One region of the Bordetella sp. 15P40C-2 genome, then DNA from elsewhere that is predicted to be linked to it. Evidence: predicted binding sites of a transcription regulator. Region 1 holds the regulator's gene; each other region holds the start of a gene.
What was found. The regulator LexA, encoded in region 1, represses DNA repair genes until DNA is damaged. The targets are predictions, from matches to a motif close to ACTGTATNNNNATACAGT.
Positions count from the first base shown of each region.

Region 1 (7,529 bases):
GGCGAAAGCCGTATTGCACCAGGGTTTCCTTGCGGGCGCGGTCACCACGGTACATGCCGCCAAGCTGCCCTATCGTTACGTGACTCTCGTCGATGAACATCAGCGCATCGGCGGGAAGGTAATCAATCAGCGTGGGCGGCGGCTCGCCGGGGCCGGCCCCCGACAGGTGGCGGGAATAGTTTTCGATCCCTTTGCAAAAGCCTAGCTCCTGCAGCATTTCCAGGTCAAAGCGCGTGCGTTGCTCGAGGCGTTGCGCTTCGACGAGCTTGCCTTCGGAGGTAAAGAACTTCAGGCGTTCGCGCAGTTCTTCCTTGATGGTTTCAATCGCACGCAGGACCGTGTCACGCGGCGTCACGTAATGCGAACCCGGGTAAACGGTGAAACGCGGCACTTTCTGGCGCACACGGCCCGTGAGCGGATCGAACAGCTCCAGGGTTTCAATTTCGTCGTCGAACAGCGTCAGGCGCAGTGCAAGCTCCGGGCTTTCCGCTGGGAAGATGTCTACGGTTTCGCCGCGTACACGGAAAGTGCCCCGGGTGAAGTCCGCATCATTGCGCGTGTATTGCATGGCCACCAGGCGCGCCAGAATCTCGCGCCGGGAAATGCGGTCACCCGAGCGCAGAATGAGCACCATGGCGTGATAGTCGCCGGGGTTACCGATACCGTAAATGCACGATACCGTGCCCACGATCACGGTGTCGCGGCGTTCCAGCAGGCTCTTGGTCGCCGACAATCGCATCTGCTCGATGTGCTCGTTGATGGACGAATCCTTTTCGATGAACAGATCGCGCGTCGGCACATAGGCCTCGGGCTGGTAGTAATCGTAGTACGAGACGAAATACTCGACGGCGTTCTTCGGGAAGAACTCGCGCATCTCGGCGTACAGCTGCGCGGCGAGCGTCTTGTTTGGCGCCAAGACGAGCGCCGGGCGGCCCAGACGCGCGATGATGTTCGCCATCGTATAGGTCTTGCCCGAACCGGTGACGCCCAGCAGCGTCTGGTACATGAGCCCGTCGCGGATGCCTTCGGTCAACGCCTCGATGGCCGTCGGCTGGTCACCGGCCGGCGGATAAGGCTGATAGAGGTGAAACGGGCTGTCGGGAAATTCGACGAATCCAGGAGCTGTCATGCTAGACTGTCTCTCAGGGTAAACCCCCCATTATCCATAGCACTGCTTGTTGCGTCTATCTCTCCTTAGCGAACCCTCATGAGCTCTCTTTTCGATTCCGTCGAACTTGCGCCGCGCGACCCCATTCTGGGCCTGAACGAACAGTACAACGCCGATCAGCGTCCCGGGAAAGTCAACCTGGGCGTGGGCGTGTACTACGATGACGACGGTCGCATTCCCCTGCTGAACGCCGTCCGTAAGGCCGAAATCGCGCGTATTGAAGCCGCCGCCGCGCGTGGCTATCTCCCCATCGAAGGTATCGCTGGTTACAACAAGGGTGCGCAAACGCTGCTGTTGGGCGCGGATTCCAAGCTGGCGGCCGAAGGCCGTGTGCTGACCGCCCAGGCACTGGGTGGTACGGGCGCGCTGAAAATCGGCGCCGATTTCCTGCGTCAGCTGCTGCCGCAATCCAAGGTTCTGATCAGCAACCCCAGCTGGGAAAACCACCGCGCCCTGTTCGAGCGCGCCGGCTTCCCGGTGGACACCTATGCGTATTACGATGCCGCGACGCACGGTCTGGACTTCCAAGGCATGCTGGCTTCCCTGCAAGCCGCGCCGGAACAGACGATTGTCGTGCTGCATGCTTGCTGCCATAACCCGACCGGCGTGGACCCCACGATCGAGCAGTGGGAACAGATCGCTCAGGTCGTGAAGGCACGCAATCTGGTGCCGTTCCTGGACATCGCCTACCAAGGCTTTGGCGCCGGTCTGCAAGAAGACGCCGCCGTGGTCCGTATGTTTGCCGATCTCGGTTTGACGATGCTGGTCAGCTCGTCGTTCTCGAAGTCGTTCTCGCTGTATGGCGAGCGCGTCGGCGCCCTGACGGTCGTCGCGGGCAACCAAGACGAAGCCAAGCGCGTCCTGAGCCAACTCAAGCGCGTCATCCGTACGAACTACTCGAACCCGCCCACCCACGGCGGCACGGTAGTTTCGTCGGTGCTGAACACGCCCGAGCTGTACACCCTTTGGGAAGAAGAGCTCGCTGGCATGCGCGATCGTATTCGTCTGATGCGTCAGCAGCTGGTCGAAAAGATCAAGGCCGCCGGTGCGACGCAAGACTTTAGCTTCGTGCTGCAACAGCGCGGCATGTTCTCGTACTCGGGTCTGACCTCAGCGCAGGTGGATACCTTGCGCGAAGAGCACGGTATCTACGCGGTGAGCAGCGGCCGTATCTGCGTCGCGGCGCTCAACAGCCGTAACATCGATACGGTGGCGAAAGCCATTGCCGCGGTGATCAAGTAAGCATTGCGTCACAGAGATCGAGGTGCGCGCAAGCGTTGCCTCGATCGAGAAAGCCCCTCCCCAACGAACTGTCGCAACGGGTCGTACGAGAATCCGACCCAATGCAAGGTGCGCCGATCCCAAGAAGTCGGATGTATGTCCAACTTTGGGGTGCAGCTCAGGACAAAGATAGCGGAGGGGCTTTTTTTGGCCGGTTTTGGCGGATCACGTTCATTCAGTGCCGTGCGCGACCGGGTAGAAACTCGACGCTATTGGCGGCAATTAGGCGACACCGCGCTAGCGAGCCCCCCGCGCCACACCATCGCAACGCGGTCGACTTGCATTTTCGAGCCGTCTCGTCCAGAATCCTGACTGTATATTCATACAGTCCACGCGGATCATTGCCATGGCTACCAAACTCACCGCTCGCCAACAGGAAATTTTGACCCTAATCCGGCAGACGGTGGCACGCACCGGTTTCCCCCCCACGCGCGCCGAGATCGCGCGCGCATTGGGATTTCGTTCGCCCAACGCCGCCGAGGACCATCTGAAAGCCCTGGCGCGTAAAGGCGCGATCGAGCTGACGGCAGGCGCCTCGCGGGGCATTCGGTTGATCGAATCGGTCGAGACAGCCACCGCCGCGCGCGAGAGCTCGTCAGCGGCCGCTGCTGCCTCCACGTTGGTGGGCATGGCGACGGAAACGATTACGCGGTTAATGCTGCCCCTGGTAGGACGCGTGGCCGCAGGCAGCCCCATCCTGGCCGCCGAGCATGTGGAACGTGAAGTCGGCGTAGATCCGGGGTTGTTTGCGCAAACGCCTGACTATTTGCTCAAGGTTCGCGGCATGAGTATGCGCGATGCTGGGATCCTGGAAGGTGACCTGCTGGCCGTCAAGCGCGTTGCCGAGGCACGCAATGGCCAGATCGTCGTAGCGCGCCTGGGCGACGACGTGACAGTCAAGCGTCTACAGCACCGCCAGGGACATATCGAATTATTGCCCGAGAACCCGGAATTTGAGCCGATTCGCGTCGATGGCACGCAAGAATTTGCGCTCGAAGGCATTGCCGTCGGCCTGATCCGCACTCACGCGTTGCACTGAAAAATATTGTTGTCGCGCTAACGCTGCAGGCGCGGTGTGTCTGGACCTGTAAGCGCGAGGCATGGCGCAACGTGAAGTAGTCTGCTGTGCTATCGAAGGAATGTCCCAAATCCCCATAGGAATTCAGGGCCTGGTCTCGCCATAACGAAGCGAAGACCCGTTGCCGCCGAACACAAAAGCCCGCGGCTGCAGTCGTATCGACGTCTGCAGCCGCGGGCTTTTGTGCAGCAGTGTTACTTACAGGCGCCCTTACGGACGCCCGCTGGTTGCCGCGATCAGTGCTTAATCACAGGATCAGCCGTCGCACTGGAGCTTTCCGCAGCTTTCGCCGCCAGAGGCTCCTTTACGACTTCATCCTCGGCCAGGGGCTCGGGCATGCGCTCGAGCGCCAGTTCCAGGACCTTGTCGATCCAGCGCACCGGAATGATTTCCAGCTGGTTCTTGACGTTGTCCGGGATCTCCGCCAAGTCTTTGACGTTTTCCTCGGGGATCAGCACGGTTTTGATGCCACCACGGTGAGCAGCCAGGAGTTTCTCCTTGAGCCCGCCAATCGCGAGGACTTCCCCGCGCAGCGTGATTTCGCCCGTCATCGCCACATCTGCCCGTACAGGAATGCGCGACAAGGCCGACACCATTGCGGTGGTGATGGCGATACCGGCCGACGGACCGTCTTTAGGCGTGGCGCCTTCGGGCACGTGGACGTGCATGTCACGCTTTTCAAAGACGGTATCGGCAAAGCCCAGACGGCGCGCGCGCGATCGCACGACGGTGCGCGCTGCCTCAACCGATTCCTTCATCACGTCGCCCAGCGAGCCGGTACGCTGAATAGCGCCCTTGCCAGGCATGTCCGCGACTTCGATGGTGAGCAAATCGCCGCCCACTTCAGTCCAGGCCAGTCCTGTCACCTGTCCGATCTGGTTTTCCTTCTCGGCCATACCGAACGAATAGCGGCGAACGCCCAGATATTTGCTGAGGTTGTCCGCATCCACGTGCACGGGGGTGACCGGCGCCGATGCTGCCTTGCCAGACGCCTTGGCTTCGTCGGCTTGAGCCAGCAGTTCCTTGACGACTTTACGGCAGATCTTGCCCACTTCGCGCTCGAGGGCCCGCACACCGGCTTCACGGGTGTAGTAGCGAACGATGTCGCGCAATGCCGAGTCATCCACGACCAATTCGCTTTCCTTGACGCCGTTGTTCTTCATGAGCTTCGGCAGCAAGTGATCGCGTGCGATATGGATTTTCTCTTCCTCGGTGTAACCCGACAGACGGATGACTTCCATACGGTCCAGCAGCGCGGGCGGAATATTCAGCGTGTTGCTGGTCGCCACGAACATCACATCAGACAAATCGAAATCGACTTCGATGTAGTGATCCTGGAACGTGTGATTTTGCTCGGGGTCGAGCACCTCGAGGAGCGCGGACGCGGGATCACCACGGAAGTCCATGCCAAGTTTGTCGATCTCGTCGAGCAAGAATAAGGGATTGCGCACCCCGACTTTGCTCATGTTCTGCAAGATCTTTCCGGGCATCGAGCCGATATAAGTGCGACGGTGGCCGCGAATCTCTGCCTCGTCGCGCACACCGCCGAGCGCCATCCGCACGAACTTGCGGTTGGTCGCACGCGCGATGGACTGACCCAGCGAAGTTTTACCCACGCCCGGAGGGCCAACCAGACACAGGATCGGTGCCTTGACCTTGTCGACGCGCTGTTGCACGGCCAGGTATTCGACGATGCGTTCTTTGACCTTTTCAAGACCGTAGTGATCGTCGTCCAACACTTTCTCGGCGTTGCCGATCGAGTTGTTGATCTTGCTTTTCTTTTTCCAAGGCAGGCCGATGAGCGTGTCGATATAGTTGCGCACAACCGTCGCTTCGGCCGACATGGGCGACATCAGCTTGAGCTTTTTCAGCTCGGCGTCAGCCTTCTTGCGCGCATCCTTCGGCATATGCGCCGCGATGATTTTCTTTTCGAGCTCTTCGATGTCGGCGCCTTCCTCGCCCTCGCCCAGCTCTTTCTGGATGGCCTTGACCTGTTCGTTCAGGTAGTAGTCGCGCTGCGACTTCTCCATCTGCTTTTTGACCCGGCCGCGAATGCGTTTTTCGACCTGGAGGATGTCGATTTCCGTTTCGAGCTGGGTCAGCAGGCCTTCCAGGCGCTCGGACGTGGCCAGCACCTCGAGCATGCTTTGCTTTTGCTCGAGTTTGAGCGGCAAATGCGCGGCGATGGTGTCGGCCAGACGGCCCGCGTCGTCAATGCCCGCCAGCGAAGTGAGAATCTCGGGCGGAATCTTTTTGTTCAGTTTGACGTACTGCTCGAACTGCGCGACGATCGCGCGGCGCAAGGCTTCGGTTTCAGAGCTTTGAGTGACGTCGAGTTCTACCGGTGTAACACGGCAAACAAAATGGGTTTCGGCGTCATCGATCGTATCGATACGCGCGCGCTGCGTGCCTTCGACCAGAACTTTGACGGTGCCGTCGGGCAGTTTCAACATCTGCAGGATGCTTGCGACGCAACCGATTTCGTAGACGTCTTCGGGAGTCGGATCGTCCTTGCCGGCGGATTTCTGCGCGACCAGCATGATGCTCTTGCCCGACTCCATGGCGACTTCCAGCGCTTTGATCGAGCGAGGACGCCCGACAAACAGCGGAATAACCATGTGCGGGAACACCACCACGTCGCGCAACGGCAGCAGCGGCAGATCGATGGGTTCAGAAGGCAGGGTCTGGCTGGCAGACATATCGGATTCCTTGATTTGACTCGGCGTAGTGAAAAGCGGACGCCAGGCAAACCCAGCTATCCTCGTCATCACGTCTCATATGGGAACAATAGCCGAAAATTCAAGCTATCGTCGTGCAGAGGGGCAGCAAAACACAAAAAAACCCGTTACAAAACGGGTCATTTGCCTACTCAGCGGCCGGCTGCGTCACAGTGGCGCGCGCTCGGCGCGCGCCGTTCCGTTTACTCGCTGTTGCTAGTATGTCAGCCGTGTTAAGCCGCCGCACCGCGAACCTGCGATTGATCCGATTTATCGGACGATTCGCCCTCTTCAGCGTAAATCAATAGCGGCTTGCCGTCGCCTTCGATGGCGTTTTCGTCAAGCACGACACGATTGACGTTGCCTTGTGACGGCAGGTCGTACATCGTATCGAGCAAAGCACCCTCGATAATCGAGCGCAGACCACGCGCACCGGTCTTGCGCTTGAGCGCCTTACGAGCAATCGCCTTGAGCGCGCCGGGCCGTACATCGAGTTCAGCGCCTTCCATCGCGAAGAGCTTCTGGAATTGCTTGATGAGCGAGTTCTTGGGCTCGGTCAAGATCTGAACCAGCGCGGCTTCGTCCAGCTCGTCCAGCGTGGCCACCACGGGCAGCCGACCAACCAGCTCGGGGATCAAGCCGAACTTGATCAGGTCCTCGGGCTCGACTTCGCTAAACAGTTCGCCCACGCCGCGTTCGGACTTGGCTTTGACCGAAGCCGAGAAACCGATGCCGGATTTTTCCGTACGATCACGGATCACCTTTTCCAGGCCGTCGAACGCACCGCCCACGATGAACAGGATGTTGGTGGTGTCGACTTGGACAAAATCCTGGTTCGGGTGCTTGCGTCCGCCCTGCGGAGGCACGGAAGCCACGGTGCCTTCGATAAGCTTGAGCAGCGCCTGTTGCACGCCCTCACCCGATACATCACGGGTGATCGAGGGGTTGTCGGACTTACGGGAGATCTTGTCGATCTCGTCGATGTAGATAATGGCGCGCTGTGCCTTGTCTACCTCGTAGTTGCAGTTTTGCAGCAACTTTTGAATGATGTTTTCGACGTCCTCGCCCACGTAACCGGCTTCGGTAAGCGTGGTGGCATCTGCCATGACGAACGGGACGTTCAGCATGCGAGCCAGCGTCTGCGCCAGCAAGGTCTTGCCCGAGCCGGTGGGCCCGATGAGCATGATGTTGCTCTTGGACAGCTCGACTTCGTCGCCCTTGATTTCGCCGTGGCGAATACGCTTGTAGTGGTTATATACCGCTACGGCCAGCATGCGCTTGGGCA
Region 1 is NZ_WSJA01000014.1:164,354-171,882, forward strand. It holds gene uvrB (excinuclease ABC subunit UvrB) at 1-1,129, opposite strand, end outside; gene GOQ25_RS06345 (amino acid aminotransferase) at 1,208-2,410, shown strand; gene lexA (transcriptional repressor LexA) at 2,796-3,488, shown strand; gene lon (endopeptidase La) at 3,764-6,226, opposite strand; gene clpX (ATP-dependent Clp protease ATP-binding subunit ClpX) at 6,478-7,529, opposite strand, start outside.

Region 2 (7,529 bases), on a different contig from region 1:
GACCAACGGCACACTCAAGCCGCCCCCGGGTATCGATTGGATATGCGTCAGCCCCAAAGGAACCGCGCCTGTAGTGATCGAGCGCGGCAGCGAGCTTAAGCTCGTCTATCCCCAGACCAACGCGCTGCCCGAACGATTCGCGCATCTCGATTTCGAACACTTTTTCCTGCAGCCCATGGATGGACCGGCGCGCGCCGTCCATACCGAGCAAGCCGTTCAGTACTGCCTGCAACATCCGCAGTGGCGGTTGAGCTTGCAGACTCATAAATACATAGGCATTCCGTAATGATGACGTCCCACCCCTTGCGAGGCACGCGATGATTTCCGTGACGCGCAAGCTGGAATTCGATGCCGGGCATCGCATCCCCGATCACCGCAGTCAGTGCCGCAATTTGCATGGGCACCGTTATGTACTAGAAATCACATTAACGGGCGACGTCGTCGATGCGCCCGGTGAATCGGATAACGGCATGGTGATGGATTTCTCCGAAATCAAATCCATCGCCAAACAGCATATCGTCGATGTTTGGGATCATGCTTTTCTGGTGTATCGCGGCGATGAGACCGTGCGCGGTTTCCTGGAGACCTTGCCGGGACATAAGACCGTGGTGTTGGACTGCATCCCCACAGCCGAGAACCTGGCCCAGGTGATCTACCGCAGCCTGGCGCCCCACTATCACGGGCATTACGGCGCCTCGCTGCGCCTGAGCCGGGTGCGCCTGTACGAAACGCCGAACTGCTGGGCGGATTTCGAGGGCTGAGGTCGCGCGTCGGCTGGCAGAAGGTTGCTACCGTGGCTCAATGGAGCGTTTCGCCCGAAGGCGGCGTTTGATTCAAGCCTAGCGCGGCTTCCCAGCTGCGCAAGGGCACGCAAGTCTGCAGCCGCTCGATCGCGCGTTGCACCAGCGCCGGGTGCAGTTCGTGGCCGACCTTGCTGGCCACATCGATGGTGCAATCGCCATGCAGGGAATCTAACCAAGCCTGTGCAGTTTGCGCGTAGCTCACGTTCATTACCGCATCATCGGCGCCATGCAACAGATGAATCGTCGTGTAGTGCGGTGCGACCTTGGGCAGACGTGCATAACGGCCCGAAAAGGCCAGTACGCGCCCGGCCAGGCCATCGTGCGCCTGCACGGCTTCCAACGCCATGATGGCGCCTTGCGAAAAGCCCGCCAACGCGGTGTCGGACTGCAGCAACCCGAAGCGAGCTTGTGCCGCGCGCACGTATTCCACCAGTGCAGGCATTGCCTGAGCGACACGCGCGGCGCGATTGTCCTCGTCGATGCCGCGCGCCGAAAACCACTGACGTCCCGAAGGCGCACTGTCATACGGCTCAAAGCCGGCTGGCACCAGAATGGCCGCTGCGGGAAACGCGGCTCGCAAGGCCTCTGCCAGGGGCACCAGATGCTGAGGTGTCCCGCCCACGCCATGCAACAGGACAAACAACAGCTTGATGTCGGTGTCCGCCTCGGGCAGAAACTCCAGGCCTTCGGGCTCGCTCATAAATATGCTCCAGCAATAGGTGATCTGTGACAGCCCCGTTAATGCCGGGGCTCAGAGCAAGCCTACTGCATTAATGACGAACGCGCTTTTTTCGAAGGGTTCTGCTCCTGCGGCAATTCCAAAATACTGTATATTTACACAGTCTTTTGGAATTACCATGTTAGCGCCCGAGCACATCCACCCTTCCCTCTGGCGCGCCACCCAACTGGCGCGCAGCGCCACCCGTGGCGTGGCTACCGGCTATGCGGCCCTGTCGGCCCAATTGCCCGGTGGCGGGTGGCCTGCGGGCGCGTTGATCGAATTGCTCCTGCCGCATGCGGGAATAGGCGAAATCCGTCTGCTGCAGCCTGCTGTGGCGCAATTAGACCGGGATCATCCTATCGCCCTGGTGCAGCCACCGCATATGCCGCATGTGGCCTGCTGGCAGGGATGGCGCTTGAATCCTTCCCAGCTGTTGTGGGTGGCGCCCGAGCGGCCGATGGATGCGCTCTGGGCGGCCGAGCAGATCCTTAAACATGGCAGTTGCGGCGCGCTGCTGTGCTGGTTGCCACGCGTGCGGGTGGAGTCGCTGCGCCGCCTGCATCTGGCCGCGCAAGCGGCCGAGACCTTGTGCTTTGTCATGCGGCCGGCCACGGCGGCACAACAAGCCTCGCCCGCGCCTTTGCGCCTGGCGCTATCGCCCGCGCCGGGCGGTTTATCCGTGCAGATTCTGAAACGGCGTGGCCCCGCCGTGGCGCAACCGCTGCTTTTGGTTTTCGAGTCCTCTGATCATGCCTCTGTGGATCGCCACCCATCTACACAGCCTGCCCTTAGACGCGACGCGCCCTCACTGGTCTCTTGATATGGCTTTCGCGGTCTTGGATCAGATGCGGGTGCTCGCACTGACGCCGGCGGCCGCGCAGGCCGGGATCCAAGCGGGCATGCGTCGCGCGGGCGCGGCGGCGATTGCGCCAGACGTACCGTTGCTGGCGCGTGATCCGGTCGCGGAGGAGCAACTGCTGCAGGAAGCCGCGCTCGCCTTGCTGCAATACACCCCCGAGATCGCCGTCGCCGAACCCGATACCCTGCTGCTAAAGGTGGATGCCAGTTTGACGTATTTCGGCGGGCCGCGCCGGTTGCAGCGGCGCATTGCCGAGACGCTGCGCGGCATGAATCTGCATGCCCGGCTCGGCATGGCGCCCACGGCTCAAGGCGCCTGGTTATTGGCACGGCAGCCGCGTGCCCGGGGGCCGCGTCGCGCGCTGCGCATCGCGACGCTCACGCGTCAGCTCGATGCCTTGCCTTGCGCGCTCTTGCCACCCGCCGCGGCGCGGCTGGAATGGCTGCACAGTATCGGATGTCGCACGTTAGGAGCGCTGCGCCGCTTGCCGCGCGCGGGGTTGCAGCGGCGTTGCGGGCCCGAGCTGATGCAGGCCATGGATACCGCCTACGGCGCCGTACCCGAATGCCATCTCTGGATCACGCCCCCCGCGCGTTTTCAGCAACGACTGGAGCTGCCCGACTACATCGAACATGCCGAGGCGATATTGTCCTGGGCACAAAGACTGATCGAGCCGCTCTGCGGCTGGCTCACGGCGCGACGCCTGGCGGTACAGCACATCACGCTGTCGATCGAACATGAACGCGGCCGCCACGCCCGGCCGCCCACCGCCTTGCTTATCCGGCTCGCTCAACCGGCATGGCAGGCGCATCACTTGTTGAACCTGCTGCGCGAACGATTGGGCCGGCTGCCTCTCGAGGCCCCCGCGATCGCGCTATGCCTGCAGGTCGACGAAACCGTGGAACAGCCCGAGGCCAGCACCAGCCTGTTTCCGGAACCCGGCGGTTCGCTGGCCGATCATGCGCGCCTGCTGGATTTGTTGAGCGCGCGCCTGGGGCGCGAGCGCGTACTGCAGCCACGCCCGGTCGCCGACCATCGGCCGGAGGTAGCGAATCGATGGGGGCCTGCGCAAGAAGCGGATGCCCCGGCTACGGCCTCGCGCCAGAAACGGGTATCCGCGAAGTCGGCGCGAGGAACCCCCGTACCGCCCGGCCGCTCGATAATCGGCGCGGGCGGCGTGTCCCGGGCTAGCAACCATCCTCTTGGCCACATCGATACCTGGGCCGCTCTGCCCACCGCGTCCCAACCCCGCTTTGATCTGATGGATCGACCGTTCTGGCTGTTAGAGCCCGCACTCGCGCTCCAGGTGCGTCATCATCGCCCCGTGTATGCCGGCCAGACTTTGCGTCTGGTGCGGGGTCCGGAACGCATCGAAAGCGGCTGGTGGGATGCGGCACTGACGCTGCGCGACTATTTCGTGGCCGAAGACGAGGCGGGTGCCAGATACTGGATTTATCGCGAGCGCGATACGGAGAACGCGCGCTGGTTTTTGCATGGGCGCTATGGTTGAAGCCACGTATGGACTGCCCGCGTATGCGGAGCTGCAGTGCCTGTCGAATTTTTCCTTTTTGCAAGGCGCCTCGCACCCCGAGGAGCTGGTCACTCAGGCCGCACAATTGGGCTATTCGGCGATTGCGATCACGGACGAGTGCTCCGTGGCAGGCGTCGTGCGCGCATTGATAGAAGCCGAAAAACAAGAGATCCCGCTGATCGTTGGCAGCACGCTGCGCCTGCAAACCGGCACCTCGCCGCATGCTCCCACCCTGTCGCTGGTCTTGCTGGCGCAGACGCGCGAGGGCTATGGCAACCTGTCGGAGCTCATCACGCTGGGCCGCTCCCGCGCTGAAAAGGGCTCGTATCGATTGCTGCTGGACGATATCACCGCGCCGGGGCCCGAGTATGCGCATTTACGCAATATGCCCGATTGCCTGGCCATCCTGGCGCCCGAGCATGGGACGCCCGCTGAACACATCGCACGGCATGCGCAATGGCTCGCTGAGGTTTTTCCGGGCCGCGCCTGGCTCGGCCTGACATTGCTGCATGAAGCCCGCGACGATCTGCATCGTCAGGCGGTGCAGCAGGCGTCCCAGCGCACCGGTTTGCCGGTCACCGCGCTGGGTCATGTGCATATGCATGTGCGTTCACGCAAACCTCTGCACGATACGCTGACCGCGATACGCCTTAAACGCACAGTCGCGCAGTGCGGCTATGCCCTGCAGGCCAATGCCGAACAACATCTGCGCAGCCGCCTGCGACTGGCCTCGCTCTATCCCGCCGAGATGCTGACCGAAACCGTGGCCATCGCGCGGCGCTGCACGTTTACGCTGCGCTCGCTGCGCTACGAATATCCGGACGAAATCGTACCCGAGGGAGAAACGCCCACCAGCTACCTGCGTAAAGAGGTGTATGCGGGCGCCGAGCGGCGATTCCCCAACGGAATCCCTATCGCCATCCGCGATCAGATCGAAAAAGAATTGTCCTTGATCGCCGAGATGCAGTATGAGCCCTATTTCCTTACCGTTTACGACATCGTGCGGTATGCCCGCGATCATCATATCTTGTGTCAGGGGCGCGGCTCGGCTGCGAACTCGGCCGTGTGTTATTACCTGGGCATCACCGCGGTGGACCCGGAACGTAGCCAGACCTTGTTTGAACGGTTCATCAGCAAAGAACGCAACGAGCCGCCCGACATCGACGTTGATTTCGAACATCAGCGCCGCGAAGAGGTGATCCAGTACATCTACCGCAAATACGGTCGGCGCCGCGCGGCGTTGACCGGTGTGGTCATTTCCTATCGGCCGCGCAGCGTACTGCGCGATACCGGACGCGCACTAGGAATCGACCCGGGTGTGATCAATGCTGTCGCGCGTGCACACCAATGGTGGGATAGCAAAAAAGGCTTGCTGCGCACACTGGGCGGCTGTGGCCTGGACCCGGAATCGACGGTGGCCAAGCACTGGGCCATCCTGGCCGAAACGCTGATCAACTTTCCTCGCCATTTGTCTCAGCATCCGGGCGGCTTTGTGATCGCGCGGGACAATCTGGCGCGGCTGGTACCCATTGAAAACGCCGCCATGCCCGATCGCAGCGTGGTGCAATGGGACAAGGACGATCTGGATGCGCTGGGTTTGCTGAAGGTCGATGTGCTGGCCTTGGGCATGTTGTCCGTGCTGCGTCGCGCGCTCGATCTGGTGAGCCTGCGGCGCGGACAGACATGGACGCTGCCTGATATCCCCAAGGAAGACCCCGCTACCTATGACATGATCTGCGCGGCCGATACCGTGGGCGTATTTCAGATCGAATCGCGTGCGCAGATGAGCATGCTGCCCAGACTCCGGCCACGCGAATACTACGATCTGGTCGTTCAAGTCGCCATCGTGCGCCCGGGCCCCATTCAGGGGGGCATGGTGCATCCCTATCTGCGACGGCGCCAGAGTCTCGAGGCCGAGAGCTATCCCAGCGAAGCCGTGCGCGAAGTGCTCAAGCGCACGATGGGCGTGCCTATTTTTCAAGAGCAAGTGATGCAGATCGCCATGGTGGCGGCCGATTTCACACCGGGTGAAGCCGACGAACTGCGGCGTTCCATGGCGGCATGGCGCCGTAAAGGGGGCATCGACAAGTTCAATCAAAAGCTTATCAATGGCTTGCTGCGCAATGGCTATACCGAGGAGTTCGCCGCCTCGATCATCCGACAGATCGAGGGCTTTGGCGAATACGGGTTTCCGGAAAGCCATGCCGCGAGCTTTGCCCTCCTGGCCTATGACAGCGCATGGCTGAAATGTCATGAGCCCGAGGCATTTCTGGCGGCATTGCTCAACTCTCAACCCATGGGGTTTTATGCCCCGGCACAACTGGTGCAAGACGCGCGCCGGCATGGGGTGCAAGTGTTGCCCGTCGATGTGATGGTGAGCGATTGGGAAGCTACGTTGGAATCGGCTCTACCTGGATCGCCTGCCGAGGGGATCGCTCCAACATCGGAACCCACGGCATCGCGCGACAGCCAGACCATGCCTCGCCCCGCCGTTCGTTTAGGATTCAATCAAATACAGGGCTTATCCGAGGCGGCCGCCCGGCGTATCGTCCAGGCGCGGGCTATGGAGCCATTCGCGCATGCTCAGGACCTCGCGCGCCGGGCAAACCTCAATCGTCATGAAATGGACGCCCTGGCGCATGGCGACGCGCTGCACACGCTGGTGGGTCCGCGCCGGCTGGCCAGCTGGGAGGCCAGCGCCAGCATCACCAGCCGCGATTTGCTGCGGCACGCCGACATCATCGAACCCGACACGCCAGCACTACCCGAACCCACCGACGGGCAATCCATCATCGATGACTATCGCAGCCTGCGCTTAAGCCTGCGCGGTCATCCGCTTGCGTTGCTGCGCCAACATCTGCAAAGCCTGCGCTTTGAGACCGCGGCAGTACTCAACACCTATCCCGATCGCCGATTGGCACGCGCCTGCGGGCTGGTGACCACGCGCCAGCGCCCCCAAACGGCGAAGGGCACGGTATTCGTGACACTGGAAGACGAGACCGGCCCGATCAACGTGGTGGTACGGGCCGAACTGATGGAGCGTCAACGCCGCGAATTGCTGGGCGCTACGCTGTTAGGGGTATATGGCACGTGGCAGGACGTGCAAGGCATCCGCCATCTCATCGCGCAAAGACTTGTGGATCTTTCGTCCTTACTCGGCGGATTGGCCGCGCGCAGCCGGGATTTTCATTGAGGACAGGTACGCGCGGCTCAAACGACCCACATCATCCCGGCGATTCGCGGCACTACGGCCGCATCAAGGCCTGAACGGCGTTGCGTCGATCGGCAACGGCAACCCGGACATCTGAGCCGTCAACAGTGCCGCACTACCACAGGCCAGCGTAAAGCCCAGCGCCCCCTGCCCCAGATTCAGCCACAGGTTATCCGCGACCCGACTTTCACCAATCAGCGGCTTGCCCGTCGGCGTGGCCGGACGCAGGCCCGCCCAAGGCTCGGCTTTTGACAAATCCAGCTGCGGGAAGGCTTCATTGACTTGTTGCTTCAGCAACGAGATACGCGCCGGGTCGATATCGGCGTTGGGGCTGCCAATGTCCACCATCGCCGCGATGCGCAGAATCTTGCCAATGCGCGCATACACGATACGACGCTCATAAT
Region 2 is NZ_WSJA01000013.1:6,577-14,105, forward strand. It holds gene queE (7-carboxy-7-deazaguanine synthase) at 1-286, shown strand, start outside; gene queD (6-carboxytetrahydropterin synthase QueD) at 318-761, shown strand; gene ypfH (esterase) at 799-1,503, opposite strand; gene imuA (translesion DNA synthesis-associated protein ImuA) at 1,661-2,344, shown strand; gene GOQ25_RS05400 (DNA polymerase Y family protein) at 2,274-3,893, shown strand; gene GOQ25_RS05405 (error-prone DNA polymerase) at 3,886-7,107, shown strand; gene GOQ25_RS05410 (D-amino acid dehydrogenase) at 7,171-7,529, opposite strand, start outside.
Region 2: imuA (translesion DNA synthesis-associated protein ImuA) is a predicted target of LexA. The motif match lies at 1,629-1,646, and genes of this name have one in related genera.

Region 3 (7,529 bases), on a different contig from region 1:
CTGCTGATGCCCGTGCTGTTTGACTGGTTCACCTGTGCCACGCGCAGCGTCATCATGGCCCCCCATATCCTAAGCCGCCGGGCGCAAAACTGGGAAGCCATGCGTGGCTACTGGGGTTTGGCGTGGTTGGTCGGGCTTTTGTCGCCGCTGGGCTACATCCTTGTGCTCTACGCATTGCGCAACGGCGCACCGCTAAGCCTGGTCGCACCAGCGCGGGAAATGTCCATGATGCTGGGGACCCTGGCCGGGATGTTCCTGTTACGCGAAAAAGTTGGCGTGGGCCGATTGCTAGGCTGTCTCGCTATCTTGGCGGGCGTGATTTTGCTGGGATCGAGTTAACTCAGCTAAGCGTCGAGTCAGAACCCCGCTGCCGCACCCAACCACATCAGTCCTGGAATCAACGCCCCCCACACGGCAACCAGCAGGATATCGACCACTTTCTGACGCAAGCTCAGCGCAGGCTGGCAGGCGTAGGCCGTGCCGAGGGACTGGCTGTGTAATGCAAGACCTTCCAGGTGGATTGCCTCGGCCTTGGCGTGTCCGGCGATGTGCGCGTGACCCGTGGAGGCCGGCGTCGTGTGGACGGCCTCGCCTGTCGCCGGCGCATCGGATGTGGGTGCGCTGTCTGCTTGAGGAATCTCCAGGGATTGCGGCGCAGCGGCGGGCGGCATGCATACCGAATGGGCCCGACCTCGCCCCGCGGAGAACGGCCAACGTACCGGCCGGCGTAGCCCCGTGGCCACCATCTGTACCAGTCTGGCGGGCGCCCAAATGGACAGCCGCGATGGTACGGCGAGATCGGAATCGGAAGTGAGCGTGGCAGTGGACATGTGAGACTCCGGTTAAAACAGCGCTAACTGCGGGGAAGGCGACATCGGCGTAGCGCCGCGGGCGCGGCGTGAGTTGCCCGCTACCGAGGACGCTGCGGCCGCGCCTCCCAGGGCGGTGGCCGCCTCGGGGGCTTGAAACAAATGCGTGGCCAGTTGGGGCCGGGTGGTATTCAGAGCCAACTTGCGCACGGCCAGGTTGAACCGTTGGCGCAGCAGATTGGCCCAGAGACCTGTGCCGCTCATACGCGTGCCGAACTGCGGATCATTCCGGCGGCCATTGCGCAGGTCTTCGATACGATGCAGGACGCGCTGAGCGCGGTCGGGGAAATGGGTGTGTAGCCATCGCTCGAACACCGCGCGGACTTCCCAAGGCAGGCGTATCACGGTGTAGCTGGCGTAGCAGGCCCCCGCTTGCGCGGATTCCTGAAGGATGCGCTCGAGTGACTCGTCGTTGATAAACGGGATGACCGGGGCGACCAGAACGCCGACCGGGATCCCGGCATTGGCGAGAGTGCGCACCGCCTGGATACGTCGCCAAGGCGCGGAAGCGCGTGGCTCCAAGGTACGCGCCATGTCGCTATCCAGCGTGGTGATGCTGATGTAGACCGTCACCAGCCGCTGCTCAGCGAGCGCGCGCAACAGATCGAGATCACGCTCGATCAGTGCATTCTTTGTCACGATCGTTGCCGGATGCCGGGTCTGCAGCAGCAGTTCCAGCACGCCGCGCGTCAGTTGCCACTGGCGCTCGATCGGTTGATAGACGTCGGTCGCTGAGCCGATGTTGATCGGTGACACCCGGTAGCCCGGGCGCGCAAGTTCGGCGCGCAACACGTCCACCGCATTGGTCTTGGCTACCAGCTTGGTTTCGAAATCCAAGCCCGGGGAGTAGCCAAGATAAGCATGCGTCGGCCGCGCATAGCAATAGACGCAGCCATGTTCGCACCCGCGATAGGTGTTGACCGCCACATCGAACGGAATATCCGGCGAATCGTTGCGCGATAAGAGCTTGCGCGCCTGCTCGGGTGCGACGGTCGTCTGGGGATTCGGTTGGAGCTCTACAGTTCTGGCCCCTGTCTCGCAGCCATGCGAGCCGCCGAGTAGCGCCGAATCCTGATCGCCGTGCCAGCCGTCGTCGGCCGGCTCGCGCTCCGTTTGCTCGAAGCGGTGGCGGACATTAGTAACCGCTCCCCGACCGCGCAAGGCGGCGGGGGCGGCAGCCGGGGACCCAGTACCGGCGGAGAAAACGACGTTGGTGCGTGCCATGGAAAGTACTGTACATAAATACAGTATTTTCGGCAAGCCCCAAGTTCGCTCGTTGAGCGAAATGTCACTTTACTCCAAGCCAGGCCGCCACGGCGCGTCCGATTTGCGCGCTCCTAGGAGGAGTTGGGGAAAGCGATAATGTGCCCCGCCCTCGCAGAAAAACAACAGTGGAGCACAGCGCATTTATCGCAACATGCCGGCCGCTGCGGTTTGATGCGTGGCCGCATCGATCAGAATAAAAGCGCCGGTGGCCGGCAAGTCCGCGTAGGCGTCGACCGCCAAGGCCTCCCGCGTCGAGAATGTGATGCGGCCGATGTCATTCATACTCAGGGACTCCCCGCCGCTTGGCACCTCCTGCAGCTCGTGGATGTCACGCCGCGTCAGCACCTCGCGCACTTTAGCGGAGGTGAGTCGCGTGCCTTGCTTGAGCAAGTACTTGCGAGCGGGATTGAGCGCCTGGGCATCCAGCCAGCAGACCTCGGCCTCGAAATCGCGTCCGACGCGCGCGGGAGCGGCGACGTGCGACAGCACATCGCCGCGCGAGACGTCCACGTCTCGGTCGAGCACGACAGTCACGGAATCGCCCGCCACCGCGACATCGACTTCCCGGTCGAAGGACGAAACAGACTTGACGCGCGCCGTCACGCCCGAGGGCTGCACCACCACCTCGTCTCCGGGACGCAACTCGCCGCTGGCAATACGCCCCGCATACCCACGAAAATCATCGACGCTGGATCCACCATGACGCAGCACCCATTGCACCGGGAAACGCAAGGGCCGCTCGACGGGAGCAGCGTCCACACCTAGTTGCTCCAGCAACGTCAGCAGTGGCGGGCCGTCATACCAGGGGGTATGCGCCGAGGGATTCACGACGTTATCGCCTTCCAACGCCGAGATGGGCATAACGTGATACTGCTCAATCTGCAGCCGGGCCGCGAGATCGGCGTAGGCCCCGCGGATCCGCTCGAACACAGTCCGATCCCAGCCGATCAAATCCATCTTGTTGACCGCGACCACGATGTGTCGGATACCGAGCAGATGCGCAATCGTGCTGTGCCGCTTGGTCTGGGTCAGCAGCTGTCCATTGGTAACCCGTGTCGCATCGATCAGAATGATCGCGGCATCGGCCGTGGAAGCCCCCGTGACCATATTGCGCGTGTACTGTTCGTGTCCGGGTGCGTCCGCGACGATGAACTTACGCAACGGGGTCGAGAAATAGCGATATGCCACATCGATGGTGATGCCTTGTTCGCGTTCGGCTTCCAGGCCGTCCGTCAGCAAGGCGAAGTCGATGCCATCGCCGGCGACACGCTTGTATTTGGCCCGCGAGATCGCATCGAGCTGATCGGCGAACACGCCCTTGCTGTCATACAGCAGCCGCCCGATCAGCGTGGATTTACCGTCATCTACCGAGCCCGCAGTGATCAGGCGCAATACACCATGGTCGGCGGCGGGCAGAAAAGAGTCATTCACAGCGTTCATGTCGTTATCCGCTTACCAGTTAAAAATAGCCTTCTTTCTTGCGCCGCTCCATGGACGCCTCGGAAGTCTGATCGTCCATACGGGTCGCGCCACGCTCGGTGATGTCGGTCACGGCGGTTTCGGCGATGATGGCTAAGGGGTCGGCTGCTTCTGATGCCACGGGGCAGGTGCACGAGATATCGCCCACGGTGCGAAAACGCACCGACAAGTTTTCGACCTGTTCACCGTCGCGTGGCGGGGTCAATGGCGTCACGGGTACCAGCAAACCCTTGCGCCGCACGACATCACGCCGATGGCTGTAGTAGATGGATGGCAGTCGCAACGCCTCGCGATGGATGTACTGCCATACGTCCAGTTCGGTCCAGTTAGAGATCGGAAACACGCGCATGTTTTCGCCTGGATGCACGCGGGTGTTAAACAGATTCCAGAGTTCGGGGCGTTGCGCTTTCGGATCCCACTGACCAAATGCGTCGCGGAAAGAGAAAATGCGCTCCTTGGCGCGTGCTTTTTCCTCATCGCGCCTGGCGCCACCGATACAAGCGTCGAAGCCGAATTCTTCGATCGCTTCGAGCAGCGTGACGGCTTGCGCGGCGTTACGCGAATCGTTTTCCTGACGCAGCACCACACTGCCGCGTCGAATCGAGTCTTCGACACTGCGCACGATCAACTGCTCGCCCAGTTCGGCGGCACGCTCGTCGCGAAACGCGATCACCTCATCGAAGTTATGACCCGTGTCGATATGCATGAGAGGAAACGGAAATGGCCCCGGACGAAAGGCTTTCTCAGCGAGCCTCAACAGCACGACCGAATCCTTGCCGCCCGAGAACAGCAATACCGGCCGTGCGCATTCGGCCGCCACTTCGCGCAAGATGGTGATCGCTTCGGATTCCAGCCAGTCGAGATGGCTACGATGAACAACGACAGACATAATTTTCCTCTCAGACAGATGTTGCTTTGTACGGCGCGGCGGTCACCGGGATGACGCGGTTGCCAGCGTGCAGGCCGCACTCTTTAGCGTCGGAACTTTCCCACCACCACCGCCCTGCCCTGACGTCCTCACCGGGGCGGATAGCGCGCGTACAGGGCTCACAACCGATCGAGGGATAGCCTTGATCGTGCAAGGGGTTATAGGGAATGCCCAGCGCGCGGATGACATGCCAGACATCGTCCTGGCTCCAGGATGCCAGTGGATTGAATTTGTAGAGCCCGAAGACCGGGTCTTGCTCTTGTTCGGCAAGCGTGCCGCGCGTGGCAGCTTGCTCGCGTCGCTGGCCGGTAATCCATGCGCCGCGCCCCGCGAGTGCGCGCTTGAGGGGATCGACCTTGCGGATCTGGCAACAGGCCTTGCGCAGCTCCAGACTTTCGTAGAACGCATGGGCTCCATGTATCCGCACATAGGCATGCACGGCATCCTCATCGGGCCGATATACGGTTAACTCGCGGCCATAATGCTGACGCACTGTGTCCAGCATATCCAAGGTCTCGCGATGCAAGCGCCCCGTATCCAGTGTGAACACTTCGAGCGCCAAGCCCGATTCATAAATAGCATGCGTCAATACCATATCCTCGGCCGCCAGCGATGAGGCGAGCGCGGCGTCTGGATAGCGATGCGCAATGTCGGCGAGGGTCTGTTGCAGCGCTTGCCAGCGCTGGGCGACGGCGGGTTGTAGATCGAAGTTTGTCATCGTCATGCCGAGGCGAAAACGCGCGCGCGACGTGGGCGCGCAAGCAAGCTTTCACCCTCCTTGAGTTGAAGTTCGCGGTATAGCTGTTCAGGCACTTGCGCTTCGATCATGTCCTGACGATCTTGACGCTCGAGCTCCAGATAAGCACTGGGACCCGCCAGATACACATGGCGCAGTCGCACCGGTATGCCCTGCCCACCGCCGTCGTTGCGCGCCAGATCGATTTCATGGGGACGCACATAGGCGACGGCCTCTTGCTGACGAGCGCCATGCAACTCGGGCGCGGGAAGTTCGATCCCATGTGCCTGCCAAATGCCATCGTTGACATGCCCGGCCACTTGATTAACGTCGCCCAGAAAGCCGTATACGAATGGCGTGGCCGGGTGTTCCCATACCTCGCGCGGCGTGCCGACTTGTTCGACATGCCCCGCATTCATCAACACGACGCGATCGGCGACCTCGAGTGCTTCTTCCTGGTCATGGGTGACGAACACGCTGGCGACATGCAGTTCATCATGCAGCCGACGCAGCCAACGGCGCAGCTCCTTGCGCACTTTGGCATCGAGGGCACCGAACGGCTCGTCCAACAACAGCACTTGAGGCTCGACCGCGAGCGCGCGCGCCAAGGCAATCCGTTGACGCTGGCCTCCCGATAACTGCGCGGGATAACGATCGGCCAGCCAATCGAGCTGCACCAGATTCAGTAATTCGTGCACTTTGGCTCGAATACGGGCCTCGCTGGGGCGCTCGGAACGACGCATGACACGTAGACCGAACGCTACGTTCTCGAACACGGTCATGTGTTTAAAGAGCGCATAGTGCTGAAACACGAACCCCACGCGGCGGTGGCGCACGTCCACGCCTGTCGCGTCTTCACCGGAAAACAACACGCTGCCGCTATCGGCGGTTTCCAGTCCAGCGATAATGCGTAGCAGCGTGGTTTTGCCGCAGCCCGATGGCCCCAACAACGCGACGAGCTCGCCCGTCTCGATATGCAGCGACACATTGTCGAGCGCGCGAAAATTGCCAAACCGGCGCGAGAGATTTTTGACTTCGATACTCATGATTCAATCTTCCTCAGGCGGTTGCCGGCCGCGACACGGCAATCGGGGCAGCTGCTGTTTCAAAGGGATCCAAGGCATCGGCGGGTGTGGCGCTGCGCCACTCGACAATGCTCTTGATTACCAGCGTCAGCAGAGCGAGTAACGCCAGCAGTGAAGCCACTGCGAACGATGCGGCGAACTGGTACTCGCCATACAGAATCTCGACGTGCAGCGTCAGCGTGTTGGTCAAACCACGCACATGGCCCGATACAACAGACACGGCGCCGAACTCGCCCATCGCCCGCGCATTGCACAGGATCGCGCCGTACAACAGCCCCCATTTGATGTTGGGCAAGGTCACGCGCCAAAAGATCTGCCATCCGCTCGCGCCCAAGGTCAACGCGGCCTGTTCTTCTTCACTACCCTGCGCTTGCATCAGTGGAATCAGCTCGCGGGCGATAAAGGGGAAGGTGACGAACAAAGTCGCCAGCACCACGCCCGGCACGGCATAGACGATCTTTAAATCGTGATCCTGCAACGTTGGCCATAGCCAGCTCTGTGATCCGAACAGCAAGACAAACACCAGCCCCGCCACCACGGGCGATACGGAAAACGGCAAATCGATGAGCGTGATGAGCAGCTGTTTTCCGCGAAATTCAAACTTCGCAATCGCCCACGCCGCCGACACACCAAAGACCATATTGATGACCAGCGAGATCGCGGCGACCCATAGCGTCAAAGTGATCGCGCTGACGGCATCCGGCTCGGTCACGGCAGCCAGATAAAGTTTCCAGCCCTTGCGGAACGCCTCGACAAACACAGTGGCCAATGGCAGCAGTAAGAACAGCGCTAAGAAGGCCAGGGCCACACCAAGCAGAATGCCACGCACCCAGCGCGGCTCTGTCAGATGGTCAGGGCGGGTATGTCTGACGGTCATGCGACTCTCCTGCCGCGCCGTGCTTGCCATCCTTGCAGCAGGTTGATGAGCAACAACATGGCAAACGAGATGGCGAGCATCACGGTCGCAATCGCCGCCGCGCCTACGTAGTCGAAGCGTTCGAGCTTGGACATGATCAACAACGGCGTGATCTCGGTGACCATCGGCCGATTGCCCGCGATGAACACCACCGAGCCGTATTCGCCTACTGCGCGGGCGAAGGACAAGGCAAAGCCGGTCAACAATGCAGGCGCAAGCGTCGGCAAGATCACGCGGCGCACCGTCTGCC
Region 3 is NZ_WSJA01000025.1:322,606-330,134, forward strand. It holds gene GOQ25_RS12285 (DMT family transporter) at 1-339, shown strand, start outside; gene GOQ25_RS19390 (hypothetical protein) at 357-830, opposite strand; gene GOQ25_RS12290 (PA0069 family radical SAM protein) at 843-2,093, opposite strand; gene GOQ25_RS12295 (sulfate adenylyltransferase subunit 1) at 2,277-3,575, opposite strand; gene cysD (sulfate adenylyltransferase subunit CysD) at 3,595-4,503, opposite strand; gene GOQ25_RS12305 (phosphoadenylyl-sulfate reductase) at 4,514-5,266, opposite strand; gene GOQ25_RS12310 (sulfate/molybdate ABC transporter ATP-binding protein) at 5,263-6,324, opposite strand; gene cysW (sulfate ABC transporter permease subunit CysW) at 6,338-7,240, opposite strand; gene cysT (sulfate ABC transporter permease subunit CysT) at 7,237-7,529, opposite strand, start outside.
Region 3: GOQ25_RS12290 (PA0069 family radical SAM protein) is a predicted target of LexA. The motif match lies at 2,101-2,118, and genes of this name have one in related genera.

Region 4 (7,529 bases), on a different contig from region 1:
AACGACACGCGATCGGCCCAAGTCAGCGCCAAGCGCGTGCATTGCTTGCCAGACTGAATGTGGCGGCGTACATCGTCCACGTCGATCGAATGCTTGACGTACCGGATCGCGGCGCGGCTCTCGCCCGAGGCGCGTAACTCGGTGTCTTGGTCGATCGTGAAGTTTGGCGGCGGCTCGTCGGCCGCCAGCCAGCCGGTCATGGCGGCAGCGGGCGATTGCGCGACGTATAAGTTTTCCAACGGCAGCGGATCGATGGTCTTGACCAGCAGGCCGATGACCTCGTCGGCCTTGGCCGAGGCGGCGGCGTCGATGACCAGCCAGTGATTGACCGGATCGATCCAGACGCGCGTATCGCGATAGACGCTGAACGCTTTAGGCAAGAGCTCGTCGGTGACGCGCTCTTTAATTTCCTTCATCTGCTTGCGACCGGGCTTGTAGCCTTGCTGCTCTTCGATTTCCTGCGCGCGGGCGCGGGCGACCTGATTCACCACGGTGGTGGGCAGCAGTTTTTTCTCGGCGCGCAGCGTCAACAGAATTTGCTGATTGACGGTATGCGACAAGGCGGCGTTTTCGCGCGGGGATATCCAACCCACGGATTGCATTTCGAGATTATTGCCAGACTGATAGGCATGCCGCGCCAGGCTTTCTTCAAGCTGTTCGCCGGTCAGCGTCCACGGTGCGGATAGTCGGTAGATCTTAAGATTCTTGAACCACATGGCGTCGGGCAAAAGGGTTGATTCTATACGACGGCCCGCGTCGCGGCCCGAGCGTTGTCCCTTTTTTACGGCATGTGGATGAAGATGCGTTCTGTCACTGACAGCGTATGAGGCATCTGGTATTGTCGCGCGCATCATTGACCGATAAAGGACAAGGACTATGAAGTTCGGGACACTGATTGGAGCGATTTTGATCGCCGTTGGCGCTGCCGCATTGATTTATAAAGGGTTCAGCTATACCAGCGAGGAAACGGTCTTGCAGATCGGCTCGGTACGCGCAACCGCCGAAACGGAGAAGTCCGTTGCCATTCCGATGTGGGCGGGTATTGCCGCGGTCGTGGCCGGTGTACTGATCATTGGGTTGGGCCGTCGTCGCTGATGTTCGAGCGTGCGCGCTTGTCGCACGCAAAAAAAGGCCCGGCTTGATAGGGCCGGGCCGGACAGGATCACACAATGCCACACCGTAAAAAGGCTCGCGGGGGGCGTGACATTGGCGTCAGAGAACTAGTCCTGCGATTGTCCGACTGGGGATCAAATGCCAGACAACATGGCGCAAGACCGTGTTCTGAGCTTGCAGTCTAATGCGCGAGGTCTGACAAGGTCCTGAATCGACGCGGATAAATGGCGAAAAAAAAAGCTCCCGGAGGAGCTTTACAAAGGCCAACCAGGCGCAGCAGTCCTGGCCAGCCGGGGAAAGGTTAGCGATTGATATCGACGTCTTTGGTTTCGCGTACGAACAAGGTGCCGATGATCAGCGTCATCACGGCGATGATGATCGGGTACCAGAGTCCATCGTAGATATTCCCGGTCGCAGCCACGATGGCGAACGCCACGGGCGGCAAGAACCCGCCGAACCATCCATTGCCGATGTGATAAGGCAGGCTCATGGACGTGTAGCGGATGCGGGTCGGGAACATTTCCACCAGCATCGCGGCGATCGGGCCATAGACCATGGTGACGTAGATGACCAGAATGGTCAGCAGCACCACCACCATGACCTTGTTCATTTGCGCCGGATCGGCTTTGGCGGGATAGCCGTGATCGCGGATGGCTTTGGTCAGTGAGGCGTTCAGCTCCGCGGCTCGTGCCTTGAATTCCGCGGGCGCCATGCCTTGGCCTTCAAACGAGGTGAACTCGTCGTTGCCGATCCGCACTTTCGCGATCGTACCGGCAGGTGCAGCCTCGTTCGAATAGTTCACCGAGCTGCCGGCTAGAAACGACTTGATCACATCGCAAGAGCTGGTGAAAGCCGACGTACCTACCGGGTTGAACTGGAATGAACACGTCGCCGGATCGGCAATGACCGTCACCGGCGCGGAAGCCTGGGCTTTTTCAAGCGCAGGGTTGGCGAAGTGCGTCAATCCCTGGAACAACGGGAAATACGTAACTGCGGCGATCAAGCAACCCGCCATGATGATGGGTTTACGCCCGATGCGGTCGGACAATGTGCCAAAGATCAGGAAGAAAGGTGTACCAATCAACAGCGCCAGGGCAATCAGCACGTTAGCAGTCGTGGCGTCGACCTGCAGGGTCTTGGTCAGGAAGAAGAGGGCATAGAATTGTCCGGTGTACCATACGACGGCCTGCCCGGCTGTCAGGCCCAGGAGCGCCAGGATGACAACTTTCAAGTTCTTCCATTGGCCAAACGACTCGGTCAGCGGCGCTTTGGAGCCACGGCCTTCTTCTTTCATGCGCTTGAAGGTCGGCGACTCGTTCAGTTGCATCCGAATCCATACGGAGATGCCCAGGAGCACGACTGAGATCAGGAACGGAATGCGCCAGCCCCATTCGCGGAAAGACGCTTCGTCCATGACGCCGCGCACGCCCATGATCACGATCAGAGACAGGAACAGGCCTAGCGTGGCGGTAGTTTGAATCCACGCGGTGTAAGCGCCGCGCTTGCCCTGCGGGGCGTGTTCGGCCACGTAAGTCGCGGCGCCGCCGTATTCACCCCCAAGGGCCAGGCCCTGCAACAGGCGCAGCACGATCAGAATGGCTGGGGCGGTGATGCCGATGCTGGCATAGCTGGGCAGTACCCCCACCAGAAAGGTGGACAGGCCCATGATGACGATGGTGACCAGGAAGGTATATTTTCGACCCACCAAATCGCCGAGGCGACCAAACACCAACGCGCCAAACGGACGAACGGCAAAGCCAGCCGCGAACGCAAGCAATGCAAAAATAAAAGCCGCTGTAGGGTTTACGCCGGAGAAGAAGTGCACTGCGATGATGGCAGCGAGCGATCCGTACAGGTAGAAGTCATACCACTCGAAAACCGTGCCTAACGAGGACGCGAAGATGACTTTGCGTTCCTCTTTGGTCATAGGACGTGGTGCAACGGGCGCGCCAGGGGCGTCTAGGGATACCGTGCTCATAGTGTCTCCTCGTTGAGGGTCCGGCGGTGAGCCGCCGTGCGAGTGCTTCCCGATATATTCCGGTTGTAGCGGTTTACAAGGTAGCCAAGAACTCTGACGAGACACTGACGTGTTGCTTACTTGAGACTTAATTTTGAAACTGAATTTTTCCGTTTACGCGAAAAGCACACTGTTCCCTAGGCTATTGGAGGTCGGGGCTTGATGCGCGCGATGCTGGGCTTTCGGCTCGACGGTCTGTGGCTCGAGAGCGATCACCCGAAGTCGTGGTCCGCAGCTCTGTGCCGAGGAAACATCACGCGGATGCAGGTGCCTGGCAACGACGAATGTGAAGTACCTTCAAGGATTTGCACATCCGCGTCATGCTTTTGCGCGATTTCGCGCACGATGGCCAGGCCTAATCCGCTGCCTTCCGCTTGCGTGCCCAGCACGCGATAGAAGCGGTCGAAAACGCGCTCACGCTCTTCCGCCGGGATGCCTGGACCCGAGTCCTCCACCTCTAGCACAGCCTGGGTAAGCGTCTGGCGCACTCTGACGGTGATGTGGCCTTGCGGTGGTGTGTAGCGCAACGCGTTATCGAGGAGGTTATTGAGTAACTCGGCGAGCAGGATGTCGTTGCCCATGATCATGAGAGGCGTATCGGCGCCTTCAAAACCGAGATCAGTATGGACGGCCAGCGCTTGCGGGACCCAATGCAGCGTTTGCTCTTGGGCAATGGCGTGCAGGTCGGTGATGCCCAGCTCCACGGCATGGGGGTTTTCGGCCCGGGCCAGCAGGAGCAACTGATTGACCAATCGAGTGGCACGCTCGGACCCCATAATCAGTTGGCGCAGACTGGCTTGCATTTCCTCTGGGCTGGCGTCGCGCAAGGCGAGTTCGGCCTGGGTGCGTAGTCCGGCTAGCGGGGTTTTGAGCTGATGCGCGGCGTCGGCGACAAAGCGTTTTTGCGCCTGGACGTTGGCAGACAAGCGATCCAGCAATTCATTCATTGCGCCGACCAGCGGTGCGACCTCGGACGGCGCAGCGTCTTCGTCGATGGGCGACAAATCGTCGGGACGGCGCGCACGCAGTCGTTGCTGCAAGGCATTCAGTGGAGCTACGCCGCGGGACAGCCCAAACCATACCAGCAGGACGGCCACAGGCAGCACAATGAATTGCGGAATGATGACGCCCTTGATGATGTCATTGGTCAGCTCCATGCGCTTTTCCATGGTTTCCGCGACGACAATCAGGACGGGGTCGGAGTGGGGAATGTGTAGATCCAGCCACATGTAGGCCAGACGCACGTCAAAGCCCCGCAAGGTTTCCTCGGTGTAAAACACCTTGCCGGGCTGGGGTGGCCCCAGCTCGCTGGGCAGGGGCAGGCCGCGATCGCCGCCTAATGGCTCTCCACGTCCGCCGCGTACCAGCCAGAAAACGCTGTCGGTTTCGCCAGGATGCAGCACCTGTCGGATCGAATCGTTGATACGCAATATAGGGTGGCCGTCTTGCACATGAACATGGCGGGCGAGGGTATGCAGGTTTTGGGCGAGCGCGCGGTCGTAAGGGATATTTGCGATGTTCTGCGCCACGACATAGGTGATTGCAACGCTCATGGGCCACAGTAAAAACAGTGGGGCCAGCATCCAGTCGAGGATTTCTCCCAACAAAGATCGCTGCGGGGGCGCAAAGCTTGGGCCCTTGGCCCCGCCACGCATGGCGTCCAGCGCTTCCTGGTTCAGCGCTTCATCGGTATGCGACGGCTGGCCGTCGGGCTCAGTGCGCAAGCGGAGAGACACCGTGGTCTCGTTCCAGGCAGTAACCCAGCCCGCGCACCGTAATGATCTTGACGCCGCTCGGCTCGAGCTTTTTACGCAGGCGATGCACGTACACTTCAATCGCGTTCGTGCTGACTTCCTCGCCCCATTCGCACAGATGATCGACCAGTTGCGTCTTGCTCACCATGCGGCCACTACGAGTCAGCAGGATTTCCAGCAGGCTGACCTCGCGAGCCGACAGATCCAGGGTCTGATCGTCGACGGTCGCCACCCGCCCCGTCTGATCGAAAACGAGTCGTCCGTGGCGTAACAGCGTGGCGCCGCCGCCCGCGCCTCGGCGGGTGAGGGCGCGCACCCGGGCTTCGAGTTCGGACAGGGCGAAAGGTTTGGCCATGTAATCGTCAGCGCCCAGGTCGAGGCCCTGCACGCGTTGTTCGACACTATCGGCGGCAGTGAGGATGAGCACCGGGATCGCGGAATTTCGTGCGCGCAGGCGGCGTAGCACCTCAAGTCCATTCAGCTGGGGCAGACCCAGATCCAAAATGAGCAGGTCGAACGCCTGTGCGACCAAGGCCGAATCCGCGGCGGCACCATCGGTCACGGCATCCACCGCGTAACCATTGTGACGTAACGAGCGCGACAGGCCATCGGCCAGTATGCTGTCGTCTTCGGCAATCAGGATTCGCATGGGTGTGAGGCGGGACGTCGAACCTACGTTGTGGTCCCGGCCGCGAGTTCATATGCGAGGCATTCTGGCACAGCGTCGCTGAATTGCCCAGCACGCCGAAGAGATGAAAAAACTAGCACACTGGATTTATATCCAGTATAATCGGATGCAATAATTGGCGCTTAGACGTGTAGACGGCGTACGGCACACTAGCTGCGGGCCTCCTCATCTCTTCTGCGTCAATACCATTTATCCACGGGAACTACATGGACGATAAAACCAGCAAAGCCGCCGCCTCGGAAAAGTCCAAGGCTCTGGCCGCCGCGCTTTCGCAAATCGAAAAGCAGTTCGGTAAAGGCTCGATCATGCGCTACGGCGACAACGAGGTCGAACACGACATCCAGGTGGTGTCGACCGGCTCTCTGGGGCTGGATATTGCGCTGGGCGTGGGCGGTTTGCCGCGCGGCCGTGTGATCGAGATCTATGGTCCGGAATCCTCCGGCAAGACCACGCTCACGTTGCAGGTCATTGCCGAAATGCAAAAAATCGGCGGCACCTGCGCCTTTGTGGACGCCGAGCATGCGCTCGATGTGCAGTATGCGTCCAAGCTGGGCGTGAATCTGACCGACCTGTTGATTTCCCAACCGGATACGGGCGAGCAGGCGCTGGAAATCACCGACGCTCTTGTGCGTTCCGGTTCGGTGGATCTGATCGTCATCGACTCGGTGGCGGCCCTGGTGCCCAAGGCTGAAATCGAAGGCGAAATGGGCGATTCGTTGCCCGGCCTGCAGGCTCGTTTGATGAGCCAGGCGCTGCGCAAGCTGACCGCCACGATCAAGCGCACCAACTGCATGGTGATCTTCATCAACCAGATCCGGATGAAGATCGGCGTGATGTTCGGCAACCCGGAAACCACGACCGGCGGCAACGCGCTGAAGTTCTATTCGTCGGTGCGCTTGGACATTCGTCGTATCGGTTCCATCAAAAAGGGCGAGGAAGTCGTCGGCAACGAGACACGCGTCAAAGTTGTTAAAAACAAGGTCTCGCCTCCGTTCAAGCAAGCCGAATTCGACATCATGTACGGTGCGGGCATCTCGCGCGAAGGCGAAATCATCGACCTTGGCGTGCAAGCAGGCATCGTCGACAAGTCGGGCGCTTGGTACAGCTACAACGGTACGCGTATCGGCCAGGGCAAGGACAATGTCCGCGAATACCTGAAAGAACATCCCGAACTCGCTGTCGAGATCGAGAACAAGGTTCGGGAAAACAAGGGTATCGTCAGCCGTGCCGCGACGTTCTCCGCTAGCGAAGCCGAGGCTGCCGACGCCGAATGACGGAGTCAGCGGTTTCGAAGAGACCACGTCGCGGTTCGGTTGAGTCCGAGTCCGACGATGGTGGATTCGAAACCATGCGTCCTTCTCCGGCGAATCCCGACGATTCCGAGATTCGCCGTGAACCGCTGGGCGCGTCACGTCGCGGGAATGCCCGCGTTCGTCAGGCTCCGCTTGATGATTTCGAAACCCTTGCCAAACCGAAGCCGCGCGGTCCCAGCTTAAAGGCGCGCGCGGTTGGCTATTTGTCCCGGCGTGAGCATGCGCGCAATGAGCTGGCGCGCAAACTGCAGCCCTATGCCGAAGCCCCGGCCGATATTGAACGGGTTTTGGACGATCTTGAGAAAGAGGGCTGGTTGTCCACGGAGCGCTTTGCGCAAAGTCTGGTGCATCGGCGCGCGGGCCGTCAGGGGACTGCCCGTATCGTGCAAGAGCTGCGTCAGCATGGCGTGGCAGAAGAGCAGGTCGCCCAGCTGCGCGACGATCTGCGCGCTACGGAGGCCACGCGAGCGCAGGAAGTCTGGCGCAAGCGGTTTGGCGCCAAGCCGGTCGATCGGAATGAGTTCGCCAAACAAGCCCGCTTTTTGGCGGGGCGGGGATTTAGTCACGATGTCATACGCCGCATTTTGGGTGATTCCAGCGACGACGATTGATGTCGGGTGTGCGTAGCGTGTATGGGGTCCTGT
Region 4 is NZ_WSJA01000025.1:182,005-189,533, reverse strand. It holds gene GOQ25_RS11705 (recombination-associated protein RdgC) at 1-716, opposite strand, end outside; gene GOQ25_RS11700 (hypothetical protein) at 877-1,095, shown strand; gene GOQ25_RS11695 (MFS transporter) at 1,415-3,091, opposite strand; gene GOQ25_RS11690 (sensor histidine kinase) at 3,343-4,785, opposite strand; gene GOQ25_RS11685 (response regulator transcription factor) at 4,844-5,533, opposite strand; gene recA (recombinase RecA) at 5,779-6,846, shown strand; gene recX (recombination regulator RecX) at 6,921-7,496, shown strand.
Region 4: recA (recombinase RecA) is a predicted target of LexA. The motif match lies at 5,653-5,670, and genes of this name have one in related genera.